2 regions of the Pseudonocardia sp. ICBG601 genome follow, and region 2 is predicted to be linked to the other one. Evidence: riboswitches for the same ligand, from Rfam matches in the RefSeq annotation. Region 2 holds a riboswitch; the other holds the start of a gene.

Region 1 (7,566 bases), on a different contig from region 2:
GCTGCGGATCGATCGCAGCACCCTCACCCCGGACTGGTACGGCGACCGGCTCGACCCCGAGCCGATCCTCGACGCCCTGCTCCCGCCCGGCACGACGGCCGCCGCGGCCTGAACCCCGCAGGTCCTCCGCCGGGCGGCCGAGCACGCACCCGGCCGGGAGCCGACGCGGGCTGCGGCGCACCGGGCCGGTGGGAGCCCCGCGGGAGACCGGCGCGGAACCGGCGAGCGAGGGGACGGACCGCGTTCCGCGGAACGCGACGTCGGCCCACCCACCCGGCATCCACGCCCGGACCGGGTCGGCGCACCCGTGACCGGCCAGGTCAGCGCGTCGCCTGGACGGTGAAGCTCAGTGGCACGTCGGGGAGGCCGTCGGTCACGTGCCACTCGCCGTCGTCGTCCTCGGCCATCCGGCCGGGCAGGGCCTCCCAGGGGACGGTCCGGTGCTCGGTGAGACCGGTCAGCGTCAGTCCCTGGTCGAGCAGCGCGGTGACGATCTCACCGAGGCCGTGGCTCCACTCGTGGGTCACGGTCGCGGTCAGGGGGCGTGCGGTGGCGACGTAGCTGCTGTCGTCGTCGAACTCCAGCGGTTCGGTCGTCTCGAACCAGGGGTGGCGGACGGCGAGGTGCTCGTCGAGGGTCCCGAGGAACGGGTGCATGTCCCGGACGAACAGCCGGCCGCCGGGCGCGAGCAGCCGGGCGACGACCGCCGCCCACCGGGTGACGCTCGGCAGCCAGCAGAGTGCGCCGATGCCGGTGTAGACCACGTCGAACCCGTGGTGCGGCAGGACCTCGTCGGCGCGCAGGACGTCAGACTCGACGTAGTCGATGTCGGCTCCGGCGCGGGCCGCGAGGGCGCGGGCCTGCTCCAGCGAGGCCGGGGAGAAGTCCAGGCCGGTGACCCGGGCGCCGAGCCGGTGCAGCGACAGCGTGTCGGTGCCGATGTGGCACTGCAGGTGCACGACGCGCAGGCCGGCGACCGGGCCGAGCCGGTCGGCGTCGAAGCGGACCACCCCGGACAGCCGTGCGGGATCGGCGACGAGCGCGTCCACGCCGTAGTCGGGGCTCTGCGCGTGCAGCGGGGCGCGGTCGTCCCAGGAGGCGCGGTTGAGCGAGAGCGAGCGGTCCACCCGCCCAGCAGAGCACGGGCGGGCCGCGGGGACGACCGGTTTCCGGCCCCGGTAGACAGGACCGATGCGCTGGTACGCCGAACGTCCCGACCGGATCGCCCGCCAGGTCGTCGCCGACGTCGTCGCGCTGCTGTGGACGGTCCTCGCCGTCACCGCCGGCGTGGCCGTGCACGACGGGCTGTCCGCGCTGCGGGGGCCCGGCGACTCGCTGGTCGTCGCGGGCGGGCGGGTCTCCGACGCCTTCACCGGGGTCGCCGGGGCGGTCGGGGCGATCCCGTTCATCGGGTCCGACCTGGCCCGCGCGCTGGATCCGGCCGCGGGGGCGGGCACCGAGCTCGTCGCGGCGGGGCGGGAGTTCGGCGACGCCGTCGGCACCCTCGCGGCGGGGGCGCTGGTCGTCGTCCCGCTGGTGATGCTGCTGCCGGTGCTGCTCGGCTGGCTGCCGCTGCGGCTGCGCTACGCCCGGCGGGCCGGTGCCGCCGTCGCCGCGCGGGCCGCCGCGCCGGACCTGCTGGCCGTGCGGGCGCTGTCCCGGGTGCCGGTGTCGCGGTTGGTCCGGGTCGCGCCGGACCCGGCGGCGGCGTGGCGGTCCGGGGACCCCGCCGTCGTGGCGGCACTGGCCGCGCTGGAGCTGTCCGACCTGGGCCTGCACGCGCACCCGCACGACTGAGCGACGGCACGACGACGACCGGGCGAGGACGCAACGACCGGGCGACGACGCGGTCTCGTTACCGACGGGCACCGCGGCGGGTGCGAAGCTGTCGACCATGCCGCTGTTCGCCCTGGAGGGCCTCTCCCCCACCGTGCACCCGGACGCCTTCGTCGCCCCGACCGCGACGCTCGTCGGGGACGTACGCGTCGAGGAGGGCGCCTCGATCTGGTACAACGCCGTGCTCCGCGCCGACCTCGGGCCGATCGTCGTGCGCGCCGGCGCCAACGTGCAGGACGGGTCGGTGCTGCACGGCGGCGACGACCCGGTCACCGAGATCGGCGAGGGCGCCACGATCGGGCACCTGTGCGTGGTGCACGGTGCCGTGATCGGGGCACGGGCGGTCGTCGGGAACGGCAGCACCGTGCAGGACGGTGCCCGGATCGGCGAGGGCGCGATGGTCGCCGCCGGGTCGACGGTCGCGCCGAACTCCGAGCTGCCCGCCGACCGGCTGATGCTCGGCTCCGCGGCGAAGGAGCGCGGCGAGCTGACCGAGCAGGCCCGCTGGTGGGTGCGGACCAACCCGGACTTCTACCGCGCCCTGGCCCGGCGGCACGCCGACGGCGTCACCCCCGCCTGAGGCCTCCCGATCGGTTCCGGCGCGTTCCGCGGAACGCGCCGGACCGTCAGTCCTCGCGTTCGGGGGAGCTCGCCTGTGCCCGGTAGCGGCGCGGGATCCGGCCGGCGTGCCGGGCGTCCCACCCCGCCTCCACCCCGCGGCGCATCGCGCGCGCCATCCGCTCCGGGTCGGCGGCGCGGGTGACCGCGGTGGCGAGCAGGACGGCGTCGCAGCCCAGCTCCATCGCCAGCGCCGCCTCGGAGGCGGTGCCGATCCCGGCGTCGAGCACGACCGGCACGCCGGCGGCGGCCACGATCATCTCGATGTTGTGCGGGTTGCGGATGCCCAGCCCGGTGCCGATCGGCGAGCCCAGCGGCATGACCGCGGCGCACCCGACCTGCTCCAGGCGACGGGCGAGGATCGGGTCGTCGTTGGTGTAGGGCAGCACGGTGAAGCCGTCGTCGACGAGCTGCTCGGCGGCGTCGAGGAGCTCGACCGGGTCGGGCAGCAGGGTCGTCTCGTCGGCGACGACCTCCAGCTTCACCAGGTCGGTCTCCATCGCCTCGCGCGCCATCCGCGCGGTGAGCACCGCCTCGGCGGCGGTCCGGCAGCCCGCGGTGTTGGGCAGCACGGCGATCCCGAGGCGGCGCAGCAGGTCCAGCAGCCCGGTCCCGCCCGCGACGTCGACGCGTCGCAGCGCCACCGTCGTCAGCTCGGTGCCGGACGCGACCAGCGCCCGCTCCAGGATCTCCAGGTTCGCGGCACCACCGGTGCCCATCACCAGCCGCGAGTCGAACAGGTGGTCGCCGAACGCGAGCTTGTCGGTCTGCACAGCCATGCTCATCCTCCCTGTACCGCGGTCAGGACCTCGACCCGCGCGCCGTCGGCGGGGCGGTGCCCGGCCCACGACGTACGCGGCACGACCTCCCCGTCGACGGCGACGGCGATCCCCCGCTCCGGCAGCCCGGCCTCGGCCAGGATCCGGGCGAGGTCGGCGCCGTCGTCGACGTCGCGGTGCTCGCCGTTCAGCACGATCCGCATCAGTGGTTCCCCTCCTCGCGTGCCCCGGCGGCGGCCGGGGCGAACCGTCGCGGGTCCGCCGCGCGGACCGGTTCCGGCACGTCGTCGCCGCGCAGCAGCGCCGCGACGGCCGCCGCGGTCACCGGTACCAGCAGCATCCCGTTGCGGCCGTGCCCGGTCGCCGCGATCAGCCCGTCGGGCCCGGTGCGCCCGATCAGCGGCAGGTTGTCCCGGCTGCCCGGCCGCAGCCCGGCCGCGGTCTCGGTCAGCGCGTACTCGGCGATACCGGGCAGGATCCGCTCGGCGTCGCGCAGCAGGTCGCGCACCCCGCCGACGGTGACGTCGGTGTCGAATCCGTTCTCCGCCGTCGTCGCGCCGACGACGAGGTCGCCGTACCCGGGCAGCGTCCTCGGCACGGCGTAGACCGGCCGTCCGTCGACGAGCGCCCGCACCGTCCGCGACGGCGGTGGCAGCGCCCCGGCGCGCCGGGTCAGCCGCAGGATCTCGCCCTTCACCGGGCGGACCAGCCCGTCGAGCACCGGGTGCAGCGACGACGAGTGCGCCCCCGCCGCGACGACGACCGCGTCCGCCGCGACCTCGGTCCCGTCCGCGAGCCGCACGCCGGTGACACGGACGCCGTCGTCGAGCACGCGCGCGACCCCGCGGTCGGAGACGACGACCCCGGCCCGCCCGGCCGCGGTCGCCAGTGCGGCGAGCAGCCGCCGGTTGTCCACCGACGGGTCGTCGGGCACCGACAGGCCGCCGCGGACCTCCGGGCCCAGCGCGGGTTCGAGGCGGCGCAGCTCACGGCCGGTCAGCCGGTGCACGTCGCGGCCGAGGGACTCCAGGTAGTCCGCGAGCGCGGTCAGCTCGGCGCGGTCCCCGGACCCGGTCGCGGCGACGACGGTGCCCTCCGGGTGCAGCCCGGCGTCGGTGCCGGCGTCGGCGGACAGGGCCGCGGCGAACTCCGGCCAGCGTGCGACCGAGTCCAGCCCGAGGGCGAGCAGGTCCTCCTCGCCGGGCCAGGCCTCGGTGACCGGGGCGAGCATCCCGCCGGCCACCCAGGACGCGCCGCGGCCGGGGGCCGGATCGAACACCGTCACCGACCAGCCGTCGCGGGCCGCCGCGCGGGCGACGGACAGGCCGACGGCCCCCGCACCCGCGACGACCAGCCGTCCGGCACTCGCGCTCATCGGATCCACCTCACTCCCTGCGCCGGCATGACCCGGATCAGGTTCGACGGTCGGGACCGCGTCGCGGATCCCCTCTCAGCCCGCTGTCCGGGCTCCCGTGGTTCGTCGTCGTCCGGGGCCCAGGCTACGCCGTAGCCTGCGAGCCGTGTCCGACACCGATACCCGTCCCGGCACCGGCGACACCCGGCGCGCCCGGCTCGACGGCCTCACCGACGCCCGTCTCTACCTGTGCACCGACGCCCGCACCGCGCGCGGTGACCTGGCGGAGTTCGCCGACGCCGCGCTCGCCGGCGGGGTCGACATCGTCCAGCTGCGGGACAAGGGCGGGCCCGACGGGCCGCTGGAGGCGAGCGCCGAGCTCGCCGCACTGGAGGTGCTCGCCGACGCCTGCCGCCGGCACGGCGCGCTGCTCGCGGTGAACGACCGCGCCGACGTCGCGCTCGCCGCGGGCGCCGACGTGCTGCACCTCGGCCAGGACGACCTGCCGGTGGCGTGGGCGCGCCGGGTCGTCGGCGACGACGTGCTCGTCGGCCGGTCCTCGCACAGCCCCGCCGAGACCCTGACCGCCGCCGACGAGGACGGCGTCGACTACTTCTGCGTCGGCCCGTGCTGGCCGACCCCGAGCAAGCCGGGACGCCCGGCACCCGGCCTGGACCTGGTGCGCACGGTCGCCGGACGGGCCCCGGCGCGGCCGTGGTTCGCGATCGGGGGCATCGACGGCGACCGCCTCGACGAGGTCCTCGACGCCGGTGCGGACCGGATCGTCGTCGTCCGGGCGATCACCGAGGCCGAGGACCCGCGCGCGGCCGCGGCGGCGCTTCGGGCCCGTCTGCGCTGAGCCCGGCCCCGCGGCGCCGGGATCCGGCGCCGCGGGCACGCGGGTCAGTTCTGCGTGCCGGACCCCTGGCCCGAGCCCTGGTTGCCCGAGCCCTGGCCGCCGGAGTTCTGCCCGCCCGAGTCCTGACCCGACTGGCCGGAGCCCGGCTGCTGGGTCGGCAGGACCCGGTTCAGCCCGTCCTGCAGCGGGTTCGACGAGCCCGAGCCGTCCTGACCGGAGTCCCGGTCACGGGTGCTGGTCGACGACTCCGACGTGCTGGTCCCCGACTCCTCGGTGGAGGTCGAGCTCGACGACGACGTCGACGAGTCGCCCCCGGAGCCCTCGCCCCGGTCGTTCTCCTGCTGGGCGGGGGGAGCACCGCCGCGGACGACGTTGCTCACCGAGGTCCCGGACGAGCCGGACAGCGACGAGCCCTTCACGAACTCGATGCCGGAGATCAGGAACATCGACACCGCGAAGGTGACGACGCCGAGCACCGCGGACACGATCACCGTCTTGCGGGTGACCCGGACCCGGCGGAACCGGCCGTGGCCCGCTCCGGCGGCGCGGGTGGTGCCGCCGGGTGTCTGCCACGGGTCCAGCAGCACCGTCTCCTCGCCGGTGGGCCCGGCGAGACCGTGGCCGGCACCGTTCTGCGCGGCGACAGCGGTGCCCTCGGCGACGCCCTTGCCGCGCCGGGTCGCCTTGTCCTTCAGCTCGAGTGCCTTGTCCTTGCTGACCTCGAGCGAGCGGGTGAACAGCGTGGTGGCCAGCGTCGAGATGATCGAGCCGAGCGCCGCGCCGATCACCGTGCCGACCGCGCCGAGGAACGAGCCGAGCACCGCTGTGACGATCGCCGCGCCGGCGCCGGCTGCGATCTTCGTCGGGCTGAGGTCGGCCTTGAGGCCGCTCGCCTTCGTGGTGTCCGACGAGGCGTCGCCGGAGCCGTCACCGGACCCGCCCGAGCCTCCGGACCCACCGGGCCCGTTCGGTCCACCGCCGACCGGGCCCACCGGACCGCCGGGACCGGCCGCGCGGGTCGTGTCCGACGCGGGCGGCAGCACCCGGGTGCGCGGACGCCCGCCGGGCGGGGTCCCATCCGGCACGCCCGGCCCGGGCACGACCGGGTTCACCGGACGGCCACCGGGCGGGGTCTGCGTGGTCCGTCCGCGGACGGCGCCCGACGGCGGCTGCGGGACCCGGCCGCCGTGCGTGCGGGGCGGGTGCGCGGTGCGCTGGCGGGGCAGCCGCGGGGCGTCGGGGGCGGCCACCGGGCGACCGGTACCGGGTCGGGGAGCGGACGGCTGGGCGGGGGGACGGGCCGGGCCGGGGACGCCACGGGGGGCGTCGCCGAAGCCGGGCTCCGGGGGGCGCTGGTGTGGCATGGCTCCTTGCAGTGATCGTCGGTGCGGCGGCTCGCCCCGGGGGAACGTCCGGGAGGCCACGATTGCGCCGGACGATCACCCGAAGTGGTGACCTTCACACGACCGAGCGAAGGTCACGGGAAGATCACGATTCTAGCGCTACGAGGTGTCAGGGCCTGTCACCGGGGGTGACGGATGCCCGGGTGATCGGCCGGCAGGGCCGTACGCAGCAACGGCCACGACACGAGCACGCTCAGCCCGACCAGCACCGGGCTCAGCACGGTCCGCGCGACACCCAGGAGCACGACCTGGTCGGCCGCCCACAACGGGAGGAAGACCGACAGCCGTAGGACGTACTGCGCCACCCACGCCCAGGACGCCCGCTGGTACCCGCGGAGCAGGTCCGGATCGCGCCGCCACCTCGTGCGCTGTCCCAGCAGCCCGCCGACGACGACCCCCAGCAGCGGCCACCGCACGACGATCGAGATCGCCCAGGCCAGCGCGCTGCCGACGTTGGACACGATCTGAACCAGGAAGAAGTCCGACGCCCGCCCGGTCACCAGCGCGATCCCGGCCGCGACGACGACCCCGGCCAGCCCGAACAGCACCGCCCGCGGCCGCCGGCCCCGGTACAGCCGCCACCCGGCCACGACGGCCCCCGCGACGATCGCCGCGCCGGCCCCCCAGTTGATCGGGAACGCCGACCCCGCCGCCCCCGCGACCACCCAGGCGAGCACGAACGCGACCACCGGTATCGAGGCGTCCACGGCACCGGCC
Region 2 (7,566 bases):
GGTGTCGTCGCCGCCGCCCGCGCTGTTCTGTCCGCAGCCCGCGACGGCCAGCAGCAGGCCGAGGCCCGCCGCCGCGACCGCCCGACGCAGCCGGGGACCGCGCCCCGTGTTCCGTGCCCCCATCGGGGTCTCCCTCCACGACGTTGTGGACCGCTCGCATGATCACGAACGGGTGAATGTTGCGAGCGCCAACGTATTGGGCGGAACCGGCTCCGCAACAGCCTTCTGAATCGAGACAGTTCCCGTTTCGTCATCACGATCCGGTCACGAACGCCTACTTTGTTGCCCTCGGGCACGATCCGGAGCGCCGGAACGCCGGCCCTGCCTCAGCCGCGCAGGGTGTCCAGCAGGTCCGCCTCGACCGCGGCCAGCGCCGGGTCGGTACGGCTGCGCGGACGCCCGGCGTCGACGACGAGCTCCCGCACCACCGTCGCCGGGCGCGGCGAGAACACCAGCACCCGGTCCGAGAGCAGGGCCGCCTCCCGCACGTCGTGGGTGATCAGGACCGTCGTCCAGCCGTAGCGGGCGCGCACCGACTCCAGCCAGTCCTGCATCGCGGTCCGGGTGAGTGCATCCAGCGCGCCGAACGGCTCGTCGAGCAGCAGCACCTGCCGGCCCGCGACGACGGTGCGCAGCAGCGCCGCGCGCTGACGCATGCCGCCCGAGAGCTCGCCCGGGCGGGCGTCCTCGAAGCCGGCCAGCCCGAACGGCTCGAACAGCGCGCGGGCGCGCTCGCGGGCCTCGCGGCGCGGCACGCGGGCGACCTCCAGCCCGAGGGCGGTGTTGTCGAGGACCGTGCGCCACGGGAACAGCAGGTCCTGCTGGGGCATCAGACCGAACGGGGCACCGCGCACCGGGCCGCCGTCGACCTCGATGTCGCCGGTCACCGTCGCCCGTCGAGGATGCCCGCCAGGGCCCCGAACAGCGTCGACTTGCCGCATCCCGACGGCCCGACGAGCGACACGAACTCCCCCGGCGCGACGTCCAGGCTCACCCCGGACAGCACCGGCAGGTCGCCGTAGGACACCGACAGGTCGCGCACCACGACCTTCACCGCGCACCTCCCCCGTCGTGGTCGGCCACGTACCAGGGCGTGACCAGGCGCTGGAGCAGGAAGGTCAGTGCGAACAACGTCACCGACAGCACGGCGGTGACACCGACCGCGGCGAGCACCAGGTCGGTGCGGAACTGGTTCTTCTGGAGCTGCATGAAGATCCCCAGGCCGGCCCGGGCGCCGACGTACTCGGCGAAGATCGCCCCGGTCACCGCGTAGGTGATCGCGATCCGCAGCGCCGTGAAGAACGACGGCAGCGCCCCCGGCAACCGCACGTAGCGGAACCGCTGCCAGCGCGAGGCACCCATCGACCGCAGCAGGGCGGTCGCGGCGCGGTCGGTCGCGGCGAAGCCCTCGATCAGCCCGACCGCCACCGGGAAGAACGTCACCAGCGCGATGACCAGCACCTTCGGCAGCAGGCCGAAACCGAACCAGATGATGAGCAGCGGGGCGATCGCGACCACCGGCAGCGTCTGCGAGGCCACCAGGAGGGGGGTCAGCGCCCGCCGCAGCCAGGGCGAGAAGTCCACCGCGACCGCCGCGGCCCAGGCCAGCGCCATCGAGACGGTGAACCCGATCAGCGTCACCTGGACCGTCGGGAGGGTGTTCGCCCAGAGCTCGGCCCGGAACGCCCAGCCCTGCTCGACCACCCGCAGCGGCGAGGGCAGCACCTGGGGCCGGGTGCCGGCGACGGTGACCGCGACCTGCCAGGTGAGCAGCAACGCGGTCACCAGCGCGACGGCCGGCCACAGCCGACGGGTCACGGTGCCAGGTAGTCGTTGGTGAACCAGGTCGAGAAGTCCGGCTTCTGCCGCACCGGGGCCCCGTCCGGCCCCGCGACGGTGCCGGTGTCGTAGAGGAACCCGGAGAAGCCGGCCCACTGCTGCGGGGTCTGGAACCCCACGCGGCCCCGCGCGTCGCGCAGGAAGCGCTCACTGAGCATCTGCGCGCCCCGGTCGACCAGCTCGTCGGAGGTGAACGCGCCGGGGTTGGCCTCCTTCAGCATCCGCGCCGCCGTCGCCGGGTCCTGTGCGGCCAGCGCGTAGCCCTTCTGGACGGCCTGCACGAACCTGCGGGCGGTGTCCGGGTTGTCCCGCAGCCAGGTCGAGTTGCCCAGCAGCAGCACGTTGTAGGAGTCCGGGAAGCCGTAGTCGGTGTAGCGGAAGGTACGGATCGGCTCGCCCCGCAGCTGTGCCTCGATCCCCTCGACGTTGACGAACGGCTCGGTGAAGTCGGCCTGCCCCGAGTAGAGCGCCTCGTAGGCGGCGGTGGACAGCACCTCGGTGCGGAAGTCTCCGCGCCCGCCGTCGGCCCGGATCACGGCCTGCATCTTCTGGTTCTCGCCGGGCCCGCCGAACCCGGCGTAGACCTTCCCGTCCAGGTCGCGCGGCCGCGTGAGGTCGGACCGGTCGGCGCGCACGGCGATCTCGGTGGCCCAGTGCTGCAGGATCGCCATGACCGAGGTGATGTCGGCACCCGCGGCCCTGGAGAAGGTGAACGAGTCCTGGAAGCCGATGCCGAAGTCCGCGGCGCCGGAGCCGACCAGGGTGTCCGGCGAGGTCTGGTTGTAGGGCAGGAACTCGACGTCGAGGCCGGCGTCGCGGAAGTAGCCCGCCTGCTGGGCGGCGAACAGCCCGATGTGGTTGGTGTTCGGCGTCCAGTCCAGCGCGACGCGGATCGGCCCGCCCCCGGCCGCGGCCCCGGAGCCGTCGCCCGCGGCGCAGCCGGACAGGGCGAGCGCGAGCGCCAGCACGACGGCCAGTGGACGGAGAGCACGTGACAGCACGGAGCGGCCTCCCTACGCCGGTGTGACCCGGATCAGGTTCGAACGGTCGGCGGCCGGTCCTGCCGCCCTCTCAGCCTCGGTGCGCGGGCTCCCGCGGTACGTCCGGAGACCTTACGCGGCCCGCCCGGTCCCGCCGGGGCGACGTCGGTCGCACCGCGCCGTTCGGACACCCCCCGTCACCGGAGCCGCGACTTCGGTCACCTGCGGTGATCGGTCGGACGCGCCGGGCGAGCCGCCGTCCGCGGCGGTGACCACGATCGTTATCCTCACCCACCACACCCGCGACGCTGTGTCACGGACCTCGCTCGCGGGAGCTGACGCGGAAGGGACGAGATGGCGGCCTCGCTCTGGACCTCCGGCACGACCGGGCGGCCGATGCCCGACCCGGCACCCGCCCTGGTGCGGGTCGCGTTGCAGGCCGGTTCCGTCTCCGTCGCGCACGCGGACGTCGCCGCGATGCTGTCCGGGATCTGCGTCGCACTGGTGCCCGCCGCCCGGGTCGGAGGTGCGGCGCTGCTGCTGCGCGAGCCCGCCGACCCCCGCGACGCCGAGGCCCGGCGGGTCTTCGGGTCCGACACCGCCGCCCTGCGCCTGGGCGAGCTGCAGCGCCGGGCCGACGCCGGGCCGGGCCCCGCCGCCGAGCGCGGCGACCGCACCCTGACCACGCCGGACCTGACCCGGACCGGGCCGCCCGAGCTGGCCGCGGCCGCGGCCGACTGCGGCCTGGTCCGCTCGCTGTCGGTGCCGGTCCCGGTCGCCGGGCGTACCGCGGGCGCCCTGCAGCTGTTCGCCCGGGGCGGGCCCGACGACCCGCTGGGCGAGCGGCTGGTCGTCGCGCTGGCGCCGGTGGTCACCGCACTCGCGGCCCGGCTCACCGACGTCCGCGAGCTGGCCCGGCTGCAGCTGGGCACCGCGGCGTCCGCGGTGCCCGAGCAGTCCGACGCGGTCGACCGCACCGCGCTGATCCCGGCGGCCCGCCGCTCCCCCGCGGCACCGGTGGCGCCGCGGGTGCCCGCCCAGCGGCAGGCCCGGCACCGCCGGCGCGACCAGACCTGATCCCCGGGGTCAGGTCTCCGGCCGGTCCTCGCGGGCCGCGCCCCGTTCGAGGAGCTGCTGGTGCTCCTGCAGGTAGGCCGACGCGCGCTGGCGGCTGACCCCGAACAGCCTGCCGATCCCGGCGATCGACTCGCCCTCGCCGTGCAGCGCGACGGCCTCCTCACGGCGGAACCTGCCACCCACGGCGCCCAGGCCGTCGAGGGTGCGGGTGAGGGTCTCGACGATCAGCAGCCGTGCCTCGCGCGGGACGATCTCCCGCCAGCTCAGCCCCTGCGCCCGCAGTTCCTGCAGCTCGGCCACCCGTAGGCGGGCCGAGGACAGCGCGGCGACCGACGCGTCCAGCTGGGCCGCGAGGGCGGCCAACGCGGTGTCGGCGTCGTCCGCGGGCCGGTCGCGGAGGTCCGCTCCGTCGTCCGCACCACGCTCGGTCGTCGTCACGCCGTCGAGCGTACGGGGGCGGCGACGACGGGCGGTGGCCGCGGCGTACCGTGATCCACGCAAGGGGGTTGCTCCCTCGAACAGGGCAATCCCGACAGTACGTGTGGAGGACGCGAATGGGCCGGTACGACGTCGTCATCGTCGGCGGAGGATCCGCGGGGGCGGTGCTGGCCTCGCGGCTCACGGAGGATCCCACACGCCGGGTGCTGATGCTCGAGGCGGGCCGCCCCGACCACCGCTGGGACCCGATCATCCGGATGCCCGCCGCGCTGTCCAAGGCGTGGGGCAACCCGCGCTACGACTGGTGCTACGTCACCGAGCCCGAGTCGGGTCTGGCCGGGCGCCGGATCGCCGTCCCGCGCGGGAAGGTCCTGGGCGGCAGCAGCAGCATCAACGGGATGGTCTACCAGCGGGCCCACCCGGGCGACTACGACCGCTGGTCCCGCCTGCCCGGCTGCGAGCAGTGGAGCTCGGCCCACCTGCTGCCCTACTTCCGCCGCCTGGAGCGTCGGACCTCCGAGCACGGCACCCCGCTGCCCGACGGCGGCCACGGCCCGCAGATCCTCGAGCAGGCCCCGGCGGCCGGCCCGCTGAACGCGGCGTTCCTGGCCGCGGCCCAGCAGGCCGGGCACGCGCTGGTCGACTCGACGAACGGTCCGGTCCAGGAGGGCTTCTCCCGCACCGAACGCACGATCTCGCGCGGGCGCCGCTTCTCGGCCACCGACGCGTGGCTGCACCCGGTCGCCGGCTCCCGGCCCAACCTGACCGTGCGCACTGGCGCCCTGGTCCGCGCGCTGCGCACCGACGCCCGCGGCACCCGGGTCATCGGGGTCCGCTACCGCGCCTCCGACGGCACCATCCGCGACGTCGACGCCGGCGAGACGATCCTGGCCGCCGGTTCCATCGCGACACCGCAGCTGCTCCAGGTGTCCGGTTTCGGTGACCCGGAGCACCTCGCGGGCATCGGCGTCGAGACCCGGGTGGCGCTGCCGGGGGTCGGCGCGAACCTGCAGGACCACCTCGCGGTGCACCTGCAGCACGCCTGCTCCCAGCCGATCTCGCTGGCGCCGCGGCGGGCACCGCACCGGCTGCCCGCCGCGGCGGCCCGCTGGCTGGTCTCGGGCACCGGGGTCGGGGCGAGCAACCACTTCGAGATCGGCGGGTTCGCCTCCACCTCGATGGCCGGGGACATCCCGGACGTGATGATGCTGTTCGCGCCGGTCGCGATGCGCTTCGCGCCGGACGTCCCGCCGGTCGGGCACGGCTACGAGATGCACGTCTCGGTGATGGCGGGCGACGTCCGGGGGACGGTGCGCGCGGTGTCCCGCGACACCGCGGTCCCGCCGCGCCTGGTGCAGAACTACCTGGTCACCGACGGCGACCGGCGTCGCTGGGTGGAGGCCGTCGGCCTGGCCAGGGAGATCCTGAACCAGCCGGCGTTCGCCGACCTCGACGCCGGGGAGACCTTCCCCGGGGAGGCCGTCCGCTCCGACGCCGAGATCCTCGACTGGGTGTCCCGGCGCGCCCAGAACGGGCTGCACCCGACCAGCACCGCGCGGATGGGCACCGACGCCGACGCCGTCGTGGACCCGTCGACGCTGCAGGTGCACGGCACCGAGGGCCTGCGGGTCGTCGACGCGTCGATCTTCCCGGACGCGCCCAACGCCAACACCTACGGCCCCGTGGTGGCGGTGGCAGAGCGGGCCGCCGACATCGTCACCGGCGCGACCCCGCTGCCCGCCGACCCGGCGCCGTCGCGGCGGGCCGGGACGCACGAGGGCACGGGCTCCGGACAGGAGCCGTTCGCGCCGGCATCCTGAGGCGCCCGACCTCCTGACACCCCCGACATGCCGAACGGGGCGGGGATCCGATCGGATCCCCGCCCCGTTCGCGGGTCTGTGTGTGGGGCCGCGGCGGCCCCGGGCGTCACTCCCCGGTCTGCACCTGCACCCCGGACTCACGCAGCTTCTCGGCGTGGGCACGACCGTGGTGGTTGCAGAACAGGAGTTCCCCACCGGAGGGCAGGATCGCGCGCACCTTGGCAGCCGCACCGCAGCGGTCGCAACGGTCGGCAAGGGTCAGTTCGGGCCGGGTCAGCGTTTCGGGCTGCATAGCGGTCTCCCTCCGTCGCGGCGGCGGGCTTCGGGCGCTCGCCGCCGTATCACTGTGACGACCGCACGAGCGGCTCGCCCACACCTGTACAGACGCTCGAGGCCCCTGTACGTGTTCCCGGGATGCGTCGCGACGTCCGTCACGTGTGGCGCGGGCCGCACGGTCCGGTGGCGCCGCGATGTACCCGCGGTGACCGATTGCGTATGAAGTTGACTGCGTGTGAATCATGCGGGGAACTCGGCCGACGTGCAAGCGCGCCACGGTAAATACGGTGTGTCGCGGACTACGGTGGGCGAGTGAGTCCCCGCCCGTCGCCCGATCGTGTTCCCGCTCCGCTGCTGTTCCTGGCCGGTGGGATCTCGATGTACGTGGGGGCCGCACTGGCCGTCGGGCTGTTCGACCGGCTGGCGCCGTCGGCGGTCGCCGAGCTGCGGCTGATCGGTGCCGCGCTGCTGCTGGCCTGGCGCCGCCCCGACCGCGACGCCTGGCGCGGCGTCCGCCTCGGCCGCGCGGGGGTGTTCGGGCTGGCCACGGCCCTGATGAACGTCGCCTACTACGAGGCGATCGCCCGGCTGCCGCTCGGCACTGCGGTGGCGGTCGAGTTCACCGGCCCGGTCCTGGTCGCGGCACTCGCCTCCCGCCGGTTCCGCGACATCGGCGCGGTCGGCCTGGCCGCCGTCGGCGTGCTCCTGATCGCCGACGTCCGCTGGTCCGGCAGCCCGGCCGGTGTGCTGTGGGCACTGGGCGCGGCGGCGATGTGGGCCGCCTACATCGTGCTGGGCAAGCGGGTCGCACGCGCCGGTTCCGGCATCGACGACCTGGCGACGGGGTTCACCGTGGCCGCCGTCGTCCTGGTCCCGCTGTTGTTCGTCGGGGGTCCGGGAGCCGCGACCGGGTTCGGCGTCGCGAACCTCGCACCGCTCGCCGATCCGGCGGTGCTCGCCCTGTCCATCGGGCTGGGTGTGCTCAGCTCGCTGATCCCCTACGTGCTGGACCAGGTCGTGCTGCGCCGGGTCGGGCAGGCCCGGTTCGCGGTGCTGCTGGCGCTGCTGCCCGCCACCGCGACCCTGGTCGGGCTCGTGGTGCTCGGTCAGCTGCCCGGGACGCTGGAGGCGGTCGG

What was found. Region 2 has a riboswitch for thiamine pyrophosphate ahead of KPL57_RS09325 (ABC transporter substrate-binding protein). Riboswitches for the same ligand answer to the same signal wherever they lie in the genome.
Region 1: another riboswitch for thiamine pyrophosphate. It lies ahead of thiO (glycine oxidase ThiO); the one in region 2 lies ahead of KPL57_RS09325 (ABC transporter substrate-binding protein).

Annotation. Positions count from the first base shown of each region.
Region 1 is NZ_JAHLJA010000148.1:219,336-226,901, forward strand. Features, by position in the region: gene KPL57_RS30060 (HNH endonuclease signature motif containing protein) at 1-112, shown strand, start outside; gene KPL57_RS30065 (class I SAM-dependent methyltransferase) at 321-1,127, opposite strand; gene KPL57_RS30070 (hypothetical protein) at 1,192-1,797, shown strand; gene KPL57_RS30075 (gamma carbonic anhydrase family protein) at 1,895-2,416, shown strand; gene KPL57_RS30080 (thiazole synthase) at 2,463-3,233, opposite strand; gene thiS (sulfur carrier protein ThiS) at 3,236-3,436, opposite strand; gene thiO (glycine oxidase ThiO) at 3,436-4,608, opposite strand; TPP riboswitch at 4,606-4,714, opposite strand; gene thiE (thiamine phosphate synthase) at 4,745-5,446, shown strand; gene KPL57_RS30100 (hypothetical protein) at 5,491-6,696, opposite strand; gene KPL57_RS30105 (DUF3159 domain-containing protein) at 6,969-7,566, opposite strand, start outside.
Region 2 is NZ_JAHLJA010000026.1:27,763-35,328, reverse strand. Features, by position in the region: partial or broken gene KPL57_RS09340 (sugar ABC transporter substrate-binding protein) at 1-123, opposite strand, end outside; gene KPL57_RS09335 (ABC transporter ATP-binding protein) at 327-887, opposite strand; gene KPL57_RS69510 (ATP-binding cassette domain-containing protein) at 884-1,054, opposite strand; gene KPL57_RS09330 (ABC transporter permease) at 1,051-1,818, opposite strand; gene KPL57_RS09325 (ABC transporter substrate-binding protein) at 1,815-2,840, opposite strand; TPP riboswitch at 2,832-2,945, opposite strand; gene KPL57_RS09320 (hypothetical protein) at 3,174-3,896, shown strand; gene KPL57_RS09315 (hypothetical protein) at 3,906-4,334, opposite strand; gene KPL57_RS09310 (choline dehydrogenase) at 4,451-6,154, shown strand; gene KPL57_RS09305 (hypothetical protein) at 6,261-6,446, opposite strand; gene KPL57_RS09300 (DMT family transporter) at 6,809-7,566, shown strand, end outside.